One region of the Bacillus sp. ABR genome, then DNA from elsewhere that is predicted to be linked to it. Evidence: predicted binding sites of a transcription regulator. Region 1 holds the regulator's gene; each other region holds the start of a gene.
The links. The regulator LexA, encoded in region 1, represses DNA repair genes until DNA is damaged. The targets are predictions, from matches to a motif close to CGAACATATGTTCG.
Positions count from the first base shown of each region.

Region 2: a site for LexA is predicted at 1,687-1,700, ahead of uvrB (excinuclease ABC subunit UvrB). Genes of this name have one in related genera too.
Region 3: a site for LexA is predicted at 2,112-2,125, ahead of OIT90_RS06710 (DNA polymerase IV). Genes of this name have one in related genera too.

Region 1 covers NZ_JAOYSL010000003.1:107,160-110,444, forward strand. The annotation lists gene tkt (transketolase) at 1-159, opposite strand, end outside; gene OIT90_RS10655 (DUF896 domain-containing protein) at 347-577, opposite strand; gene OIT90_RS10660 (YneB family resolvase-like protein) at 647-1,294, opposite strand; gene yneA (cell division suppressor protein YneA) at 1,312-1,623, opposite strand; gene lexA (transcriptional repressor LexA) at 1,783-2,403, shown strand; gene OIT90_RS10675 (hypothetical protein) at 2,449-2,898, opposite strand; gene OIT90_RS10680 (IseA DL-endopeptidase inhibitor family protein) at 3,195-3,285, shown strand, end outside.
Region 2 covers NZ_JAOYSL010000001.1:601,645-604,929, forward strand. The annotation lists gene OIT90_RS02950 (PEP/pyruvate-binding domain-containing protein) at 1-961, opposite strand, end outside; gene OIT90_RS02955 (CsbA family protein) at 1,243-1,488, shown strand; gene uvrB (excinuclease ABC subunit UvrB) at 1,768-3,285, shown strand, end outside.
Region 3 covers NZ_JAOYSL010000002.1:267,599-270,883, reverse strand. The annotation lists gene OIT90_RS06720 (MDR family MFS transporter) at 1-318, opposite strand, end outside; gene OIT90_RS06715 (YolD-like family protein) at 505-849, opposite strand; gene OIT90_RS06710 (DNA polymerase IV) at 865-2,097, opposite strand; gene OIT90_RS06705 (YfmQ family protein) at 2,250-2,699, opposite strand; gene OIT90_RS06700 (GNAT family N-acetyltransferase) at 2,972-3,285, shown strand, end outside.

The sequences.
Region 1 (3,285 bases):
TGGATTTTGCGGACTTACGTTTAAGTGATTCGTCCATAAAGCGTACGCCATTGGTGCAGCACCCATCGGCATTCCTGGGTGACCGGAATTCGCTTTTTCAATTGCGTCTATGGAGAGAGTACGTATTGTTGCAATAGATTTCAATTCAATCGTTTCCATATAAATCCCCTTCCGTATCTTGTGTACACCATTATCATAAATCTACTGTCCTTTTTTCACAACTATTTCACGCTGAAAAAGAAGGATTTTGTCACATTTAGTTTATCGATCACCTAAAAAGTTATGCAAATATGAAAAAAGACGAGAATAGTCTTCCCATCTTTTCAAAATTCAAGAAATCACAGCCTTAATGAAGGTTCTGATCTTTTTCTCTTTTTAATTTTTCTGGTGTGACATCGTTTCCTTCAGGATCAACAATCTTGACAGTTTTAAGTGTATTTTTCATAGAAGAACGAAAAGCTTTCAAATACTCTTCTCTCAACTGCTTTTGTTCTGTTTTTTCAGCGTCTGATAAACCGGTCTCTTTCGACTTTTTTGAAAGCTCATTTATTCTTGCAAGCTGTTCTTTAGAAATCATGACAAACTCCTTTAAAGCATTTTCTCTACATACTACTAAATATCAATCATTTTGACAACAAATCACGCTTTAGGTGGTAAGGTCTTTTTCATATTCTTGATACCTTCTATGCACCGTTGCTTTTGAAATGTCAAAACCTAATGCCTGAAGAGTTGCGGCAATTTCGGCGAATGTCATATTGTTTTTTCTTAATCGAACAATTTCTGAAATCGGCACTTCAATACGCTCACGGCCAGGTGCATGGTCCTGCTGCCTTAAATTCAGTTCAGGCTGATATCCGCGCTCAACTGCCCTTTTCATTCCCCGCTTGATTTTCAGGTTATGAATTTTCCGTTGGTACTCTTCAACGACCCCTACAATCTCAATGACCATTTCATCTGCTTCTGAAAGCTCAAGCTCTCCTCTATGAAATACGCTGTATACCTTTACGTTCTCTTTAAATAGACAATGAAGAAGTGCAATTTTTGCTTGTCCTCTTCCAAGACGAGTTTCATCCTGGATCAGAACGGCATCGATTGACTCTTCCTTCAGTGCAGCAAGCATTTCAAACACACCATCACGATTTAGATCATATCCACTCGCTTTTTCTTTGATGACTTTGACCACATTCATCTTGTGCATGGCAGCTAACGCCAGCAGTTCTTCTTCTTGTCTTTTCAGCGAGGTTTCCTGCTCTTCTTTGACAGTGCTTACTCTCGCATAAATGATTGCGTTCATGTCTAAAATCGACCTTTCTATTGTACTGTTGCAAGCTGATATACGACTGGATGCTCTTTTTTGACGGGTATAACAAGAATGTCGCCAGGCTGGATTTCAGTTGAAGCAAGATCATTGTGTTCGGTAACCCAATCAATAAATGCATTTTTGTCGATTGATTTGCTGTCGTTTACTTGATCAGCTAACCCCCAAAGAGTATCACCTGATTGAACCTCTATTTTAACATACTGATTTGTATCATTATGGCTTGTGACTGCAATAAGTGAGAGAAATATGCCAACGATGAATGAGAATACCCCAATAAAAATAATAGATTCTTTTAACCTCATAATGTCATCTCTCCTAATAGAATATGTGTTCGCTCTTTCTGTCACTCATTATAAATACGAACAAACGTTTCTGTCAAACGTTTTTTTCGAACCTATGTTTGTACTGTTAGGAAAAACATGCTATAATTTCTTTAAAATTGACGTTTTGAGGTGCAAAAGATGACGAAGCTATCAAAAAGACAACTCGATATCCTGAAATTCATCAAAGATGAAGTAAAAAGCAAGGGTTATCCCCCATCCGTCCGTGAAATTGGAGAAGCTGTCGGTCTAGCATCCAGTTCAACGGTCCATGGACATTTAGCTAGACTAGAAACAAAGGGCTTAATTAGAAGAGACCCGACAAAACCTAGAGCGATCGAAGTACTAGATGAAGAGGAAATGAATATTCCAAAGAGTGCTGTAATGAACGTTCCAGTCATCGGAAAAGTAACGGCCGGTCTTCCTATCACCGCTGTTGAAAATGTAGAAGAATACTTCCCTCTTCCAGAGACTTTTGCAGCACCAGATGAACAAGTGTTTATGCTTGAAATTATGGGAGAAAGTATGATTGATGCAGGTATTTTGGACAAGGACTATGTCATTGTGCGTCAGCAAAGCACCGCTAACAATGGTGATATTGTGGTCGCCATGACAGAGGAAGATGAAGCGACAGTCAAACGCTTTTATAAAGAAGATACACACTTTAGATTACAGCCAGAGAACCCATCAATGGAACCGATTATTTTACAGAATGTGAGTATACTAGGTAAAGTGATTGGCGTATTTCGAAATATTCATTAAAAAAAGCCGGTATTTCATCAGCTGCTGATGAGAACCGGCTTTTTCTTATGCACAAGAATAGGCAAGAATACTTGAACTTGGGAAGGAACCAAATGTAAAGTTCGGCCATATAAAGCCAGTAGTTCGGCCAAATGGCTGTGAGGAAAGGATATACATTAAAAATACTTGACCGTTTCTCAAAAGCACAATTGTCCATCTTCTATTACATCCCGCTGCAAATTGTACAGTTTGATGGCCTCCGCCAACACCGTGCCCAGATATAAGCGACTGCATACTTTGTGGCTGAGAGAGTGCTTGCTGATACTGCGAAATGATATGCTGCGGCGGTGCCGGCGGGGCTGAGTGTCCGCCTGAACCTTGCCCTGGCCAAGTACCTCCTCCTCCGATTGGAAACCCAGGAAACCCTCCACCTTGAGGAATACCAACAGATGGAAATCCTTGCATCTGCCTATCATATGAGTACCCATTCCACACACCTTCATACGGATGATACATAATAAACACCACTTTCTTTAGACATTCATCACGACAGTATATGTCATAAATAAAAAAAGTGTGTTAAACGTCTAAATAGAAATTTTTCCAAAAGACGTTTCGTTCTTCTTTAGAACGGTTAAATAATCATTAAGAAGAAAATAAAAAAAATGAAAACTTTTTGTCTCCCTCAAACGTTATATAATTAGAAACAAAAGAAATAAAAAAACATTTAGATTTAATACTTGTAATATCACTGTAATTATTGTAACATTTGTAACATAAGAAGTTTTCATTGAGAAAAGGAGGCAATTGCCTTGAAAAAATTATTTGTTTTATTAACTGCTATTATGCTTATGATCTCATTACAAACTACAACATTGGCCGCTTCCAAGAAATCAGCCGCTT
Region 2 (3,285 bases), on a different contig from region 1:
TTGAAATCCAGAATTCCTGAAGCTCATCTGGCTTCATTTGAAAAGAAGCACCCGCTGTTTCATTTACTGCTTTTGGGAGAGCTGTAGTAATCGGCCTCGCTTGAAGTAAATAAAACGACCCATCTGCAATTCCAAATTCGATATCGACTCCATGTCCGAAAAGTTCTTCTACTTGTTTTGTGATTTGTGCGATTTCTATCAATTGATCATCGTTTAAGCAAAACTGGCCAGCCATTTCCTCCGCTACTGGTTCCTCGATGACACCCTCTTGGAAAGGAACAATTTGTAGCTCTTTCGCCCCAAGTGTTTTTTCAATCGAAAAGTTCTCTTTATCTACAATAAACGTGTCTGGTGTCACAAGACCGGAGACAATTGCTTCTCCCAATCCGTAGCTTGCGGTCAGCATCATTTCATTTGGTTTCCCCGATATGGGGTTCTCACTAAAGATGACACCGGAGACGTCAGAATGGATCAATCCTTGAACGACAACGGCCATAAGCGGCATCTCTTCCTCGTTTTCATTCATCTCTTCCTTATATTCTGTGACTCTCGCTGCAAAATAAGAAGACCAGCATTCTTTGACCGCCTGTAAAAATTCTTCATTAGTTTTGATATTTAAATAGGTCTCGTACTGTCCTGCAAACGAGGCGCCTTCGAGATCTTCAGCAACAGAAGAGGATCGTACTGCAACTGAGGGATAAGTCTTCCGCAAGGATTGAAAGGACGAAATCAGCTCTGCTTCCATTTGTGAAGGAAACGATGCTTCTTTGATTTTTTGAGAAAGGTTTTGTTCTGCTGACTGCAGATTGTGATATGAAAGAAAGCTTTCAAAGCTGTTGGTTTTAATAATAAATCCATCTGGGACTGGCAGGCCGTGATTGTTTAATTTGATTAAATTCAGGCCTTTTGCCCCTGTGAGTGATGCGGATTCTTCAGCCGCATGAAATAAAACTGAATACATGGGAATGCCCCCTTATCCAAATAGCCAATGATTTGTATGTCTCTCTATTTTTCAAAATGATAGTGCGCACTATCATTTTAATCATAGAATTGATTGGATGTTATTGTCAAAGACGGAAAGACCTATCTTTACAAAGGGGACAATCTCACTAATTTTCTTCTATTTCTAAAACAAAAGTCTCCGAACATGAAGAAAAAAGGCAAAATTGAAAACTGTGAATTGTTCAATATGCCAATCTTTACTATAATCAAGGAAGTAGACCATGAAGAGGGAGGGTTTTTGTGATTACAAAAGCCATATTTGCACTAGTTTTTCCTTTCCTGCTCGTTATTTTATTTTCAAAGGTTACTTATAATCATTACGTAGGCATTGCGTTAACAGCAGCGCTTTTATTTGCTTCGTATATGAAAGGCTATACAGAAACCTACTTTATTGTGGGATTAGATATTATTTCTTTAGTAGCTGGGGCTTTGTTTATGGCTAAAAAAGAAATCGAAAAGAGAGAAAAAGCTGAAAAACATCAATGATGTTATCTCAATGCTGAAAGCTGACATGTTTTAAACAAGAGCTGTGCTTACGATTTCTAGTAAGCACAGCTTTCTTTTTCTGCTCATCGAATATCTCACTCCAAAATGTTCCATACTGAAAGGAAGGTTTTCTTAAGAGGGTTATTTGCCAAGGGAGAGAGGGTATGACTGTATTGGAAATAAAAATCAAGTGAGAGCCGAACTTTAGTTCGTATTTTTGTGTTCTTTTATGATAATATATTCATTAGATAGATTTCGTAACGAAACGGAGGCTTTGATGTGAGTGACCGCTTTGAATTAGTTTCTAACTATCAGCCCCAAGGAGATCAGCCAAAGGCGATTGAAAAGCTTGTTGAGGGGATCCATCAGGGGAAACAGCATCAAACGCTGTTAGGTGCTACAGGTACGGGAAAGACCTTTACTGTCTCCAACCTGATCAAAGAAGTGAACAAACCGACTCTTGTCATTGCGCATAATAAGACACTTGCCGGTCAGTTATACAGCGAATTCAAGGAATTTTTCCCGAATAATGCTGTTGAATATTTTGTGAGTTACTATGATTATTATCAGCCAGAGGCATATGTACCTCAGACCGATACATTTATTGAGAAAGATGCCAGCATCAATGATGAGATTGATAAGCTGAGACACTCGGCTACGTCCTCGTTATTTGAGAGAAGGGATGTCATCATCATTGCCAGTGTGTCCTGTATTTATGGCTTAGGTTCGCCAGAGGAATACAGAGAGCTTGTACTGTCTTTGCGCACTGAAATGGAGATTGAACGCAATCAGCTCCTTCGTAAGCTGGTGGATATTCAGTATTCTCGTAATGATATAGATTTTCAGCGCGGAACCTTCCGAGTCAGAGGAGACGTCGTTGAGATTTTTCCTGCTTCACGAGATGAGCATTGTATCAGAGTGGAGTTTTTCGGTGATGAAATTGAACGTATTCGTGAAGTGGATGCGCTGACCGGAGAAATACTTGGTGATCGTGACCACGTGGCCATTTTCCCAGCATCTCACTTCGTCACAAGAGAAGAAAAAATGGAAAAAGCCATTATCAATATTGAAGAAGAGCTAGAAGAACAGCTTGAAAAGCTTCGCGAAAATGGAAAATTACTTGAGGCGCAGCGCCTTGAGCAGCGGACAAGATATGACCTTGAGATGATGAGAGAGATGGGCTTTTGTTCAGGGATCGAGAATTATTCAAGACATCTGACCTTGCGTCCTCCTGGTTCAACACCTTACACACTGCTTGATTATTTCCCAGATGATTTTATGATTGTTGTCGATGAGTCGCATGTGACGATTCCGCAAATCCGCGCCATGTACAACGGAGACCAAGCGAGAAAACAAGTGTTGGTTGATCACGGATTCCGCCTGCCATCAGCACTTGATAACAGACCGCTCACCTTTGATGAGTTTGAAAAGCATATCAATCATATCGTGCATGTATCAGCAACGCCTGGTCCATACGAGCTTGAGAAAACGCCTGAGGTTGTGGAACAAATTATTCGTCCAACAGGATTACTTGATCCAATTATTGAGGTGCGCCCAATTGAAGGACAAATTGATGACTTAATTGGAGAAATTCATGCACGAATTGAGAAAAATGAGCGTGTGCTTGTGACCACACTAACGAAGAAAATGTCTGAGGATCTCACAGATTACTTAAAAGAAATCGGAATCAAGGTGAATTACCTGCATTCAGAAATTAAGACCCTTGAGCGGATTGAGATTATCCGTGATTTGCGTCTCGGTAAATATGATGTGCTTGTTGGAATCAATCTTCTTCGT
Region 3 (3,285 bases), on a different contig from region 1:
ATTCATGAGGAAGAAGACCCAAATGGCATCTGCAAACGCAAAGCCAACAAAGACAAATGACCAGCCGAAGATGGATAGAAGCATGACTTTTTTTCTGCCGATTCGGTCAGAAACATAGCCGCCGTAAAAACTCGCAACGATTCCAATAAGGGAGCTGACGGCAATGATTAACCCAGCTGAAGAAGCTGAAGCCCCTTTGACTTGTGTCAAATAAACGGCCAAAAAAGGAATGCTCATGGACGTCGCCATTCGGCCGAATATGGTGCCGATGATGATCGTCCAACTAAGTGGATGTAAAGTACGTAAATTATTTTTCATGCTGTTTCTCCCCTGAGTGTTAAGATGTTCCAATCATACATGAAAAATTGTGCAAATTAAATACACAATTTGATGGAGGAGACATCCACCATATGACAGAGGATCTCCGAATAGCCCGCAAATTTTTTTCTGCCGATGCTTCTATGTCTTTTAGATCTGCTGATCGTACGATCACTTAAAGACCATTTAATCAAGATCAATCGCGGCAATTTGCTGCAAGGACAGGTGGAGAACATCTTCATCATTGACGATTTTGATGCGCTGCGTTTCATAATGAATGGCTTTCACCCAGCCCCAAAACTGCTGTTTCATACCTGCTGCAGCATATGTTACGCAAATCGCTTGGTCCTCTGTAATCGACTGTGTGATCAAAAAATTCATTTCCTCTAGCTGATCAGTGCTCAGCGGAGGAGGCGTGTATTCTTTTTTCTTCCGTTTTTGAGCAAGCAGCTGTTCACGGTGCTCAGGGAGCATCATTCGGCTTGATTCCCACATGATGTTGTATCCAGGTGTTAATTTATTGGGATTCATGGCTGTTCGCCTCCGTTATTTGTAATGTCCACCAATTTTTTCGGCGCGGTGATACGCCTGCCCTGCGCTTGTTAGTGACGAAGCGTGCAAGAGCGCAGCAGGTCCATACTTCATATGGATGGCATCAAATACTTTGCTGAGTCTGTCTTTTTTTAAATGGTGATCAAATAAACTCAGCTGATATTGGCTGTCAGGCTGCAGCTGCGAGAGAGTAATACCTACACTGCGAATGGGCTGGCCGTCCCAGTGCTGCTGACATAGCTGAATGGCTGCGTCTGCAATATCTGTCCCGTACTGTGTGGGTGAATGGAGCTTGATTTGTCTATGAAATCCAGTCGGATGAGAAAAATCAGCGCCTCTTACGCCAACAGACACCGTTTGCCCAACATAATGCTTAAAGCGCGCACGTCTTGCCACTTCTTCACTCAATTCAAGAAGGGCGACTTTGATGTCCTCAAAGGACGCATAATCATGGGGAAGGGTCATATGATGCCCAACCGCCTTTTGCTGATCATGTGTGTGAAGAGTGACCGGGGAAGGGTCGTGTCCTAAAGCAGTTCGCTGCAGAAGCTCCCCGTTGATTCCCCAGCGCTTTTTTAGCCGGTCTAACGGATAAGTAGCAAGCGTCCCAATGGTACTGATGCCCATTCGTTTTAAATGGTGCTCCATTCGTTTGCCGACGCCAAATAGTTTTCCAACCGGAAGCGGCCATAAATCAGCCGCCACCCGGTCTGCACGAAGCTCATAGATGCCAGATGTGTTTTTTTTAGCAAAATGGTCACAGGCCATTTTAGCGAGCACTTTATTAGGACCAATGCCAACGCGTGCGTAAATGCCCGTCTGGTTCATAATAGTCGTTTGTATATTTTGGGCGATCTCGCGGGGTGAACCGAGTAGTGTCACACTCCCCGTAATATCGAGAAACTGTTCATCAATTGAATAGGGTTCGACAAGATCTGTGTATTGTTCAAGCAGTTCTGTCATCATGACAGAAACATCAAGGTAGCGCTGCATACGTGGACGTACGACGACGGCTTCAGGGCATTTCTCCTGTGCTTCCCATAATCTTGATGCATTTTGTACGCCCCGTTTTTTAGCGAGCGGGCAGGCGGCAAGTACGACCCCGCTCCGCCGCTCAGGATCTCCTGAGACGATGAGCGGCACATCCTTCAAATGAGGAGCCTCCACTTTTTCGACCGACGCATAAAATGACTGCATATCCACAAGCAGAATGGCTCGTTCATTCATCATTTTCACCTCTTAGAACGTATGTTCTGTATATATTTTAACCGCCAGAAGGTGAAATTGATACTGGTAAATCATTCAAAGAGAAGAGTGTAAATCCATACAAAAAAGACGAAGTGTCTCCACTTCGTCTCATCTTTGTAAAATGAGTCATTTTAAGCATGTGCCAAGTTATTGGATGTTTGGAGCGGCTCAGAACGCAAACGATAGGCCGTTAGTTTTTTCTTAGGCTTATGGGTAAACTGCCGCACCACATCCACGTGGTCATCGTAATGATACAGATAAAGGGTCACATCATGCTTGCCAAGCTTTGTTTGCATGGTAAGCGGCGCTGGTCCTTCCTGCGGATGAAGAAAACGCTCTTCGTCACCAGGATAAATATAATAACGTTCAATAAAGATCGCATCATTAAAATGTTGAATAATTTCAGATGTTTGCTGATCATCAAGTGGACGTCCTTGAAACGTCATCGTTGTTTGATCACTTGTTACTTTTGCATGCACCGCATAACGACTAAAAAGGCGTTCAACAACACCAGAAGGCAGCGAAGTGACAAGCAACTTTAAAAGACTAAACACAACAAGTGAAGTAACAATCCAAACCAATATCATCATCTCCAATAAACTTTTGTTCCATTTCTTATATGAACAATTTTAACATAACAAAAGAATGGATCTTTCGCACAAAAAGTGAACTTTTTGAAATAAGTGTGAAGATTTAAAAGGAGATGACGGCGAAAAGACGAAGAACCAACAAAGCTGAAGGAAAAAAGGCTGATACATCACCTTTACAAACAATTGATCAGACAGGTAGACTATTGAAACAGTTGATTTTTTGTGAAACGGTACAGCTAAAAATGAAAAGGGGCGAGGCCATCATGATACGTCAAGTGAAGCCGTCAGATTTTTATGCGGTCACATCCGTCATTCAAAGCTGGTGGGGAGGCAGAGATTTGCGCGCAAAATTGCCAAAGCTATTTTTCGAACATTTTCAGCAAACAAGTTTTGTCGTTGTTGAAAAAGGTGAACTGATCGGCTTTTTAGTCGGTTTTTTATCGCAATCGCATTCAGATGAAGCGTATATTCACTTTGTGGGGGTACATCCAGACCACCGAAAATTGAAGATTGGCAAAATTCTCTATCAAGCGTTTTATGAAGCGGCTGAAAAGGAAGGAAGAACAACGATTAAGGC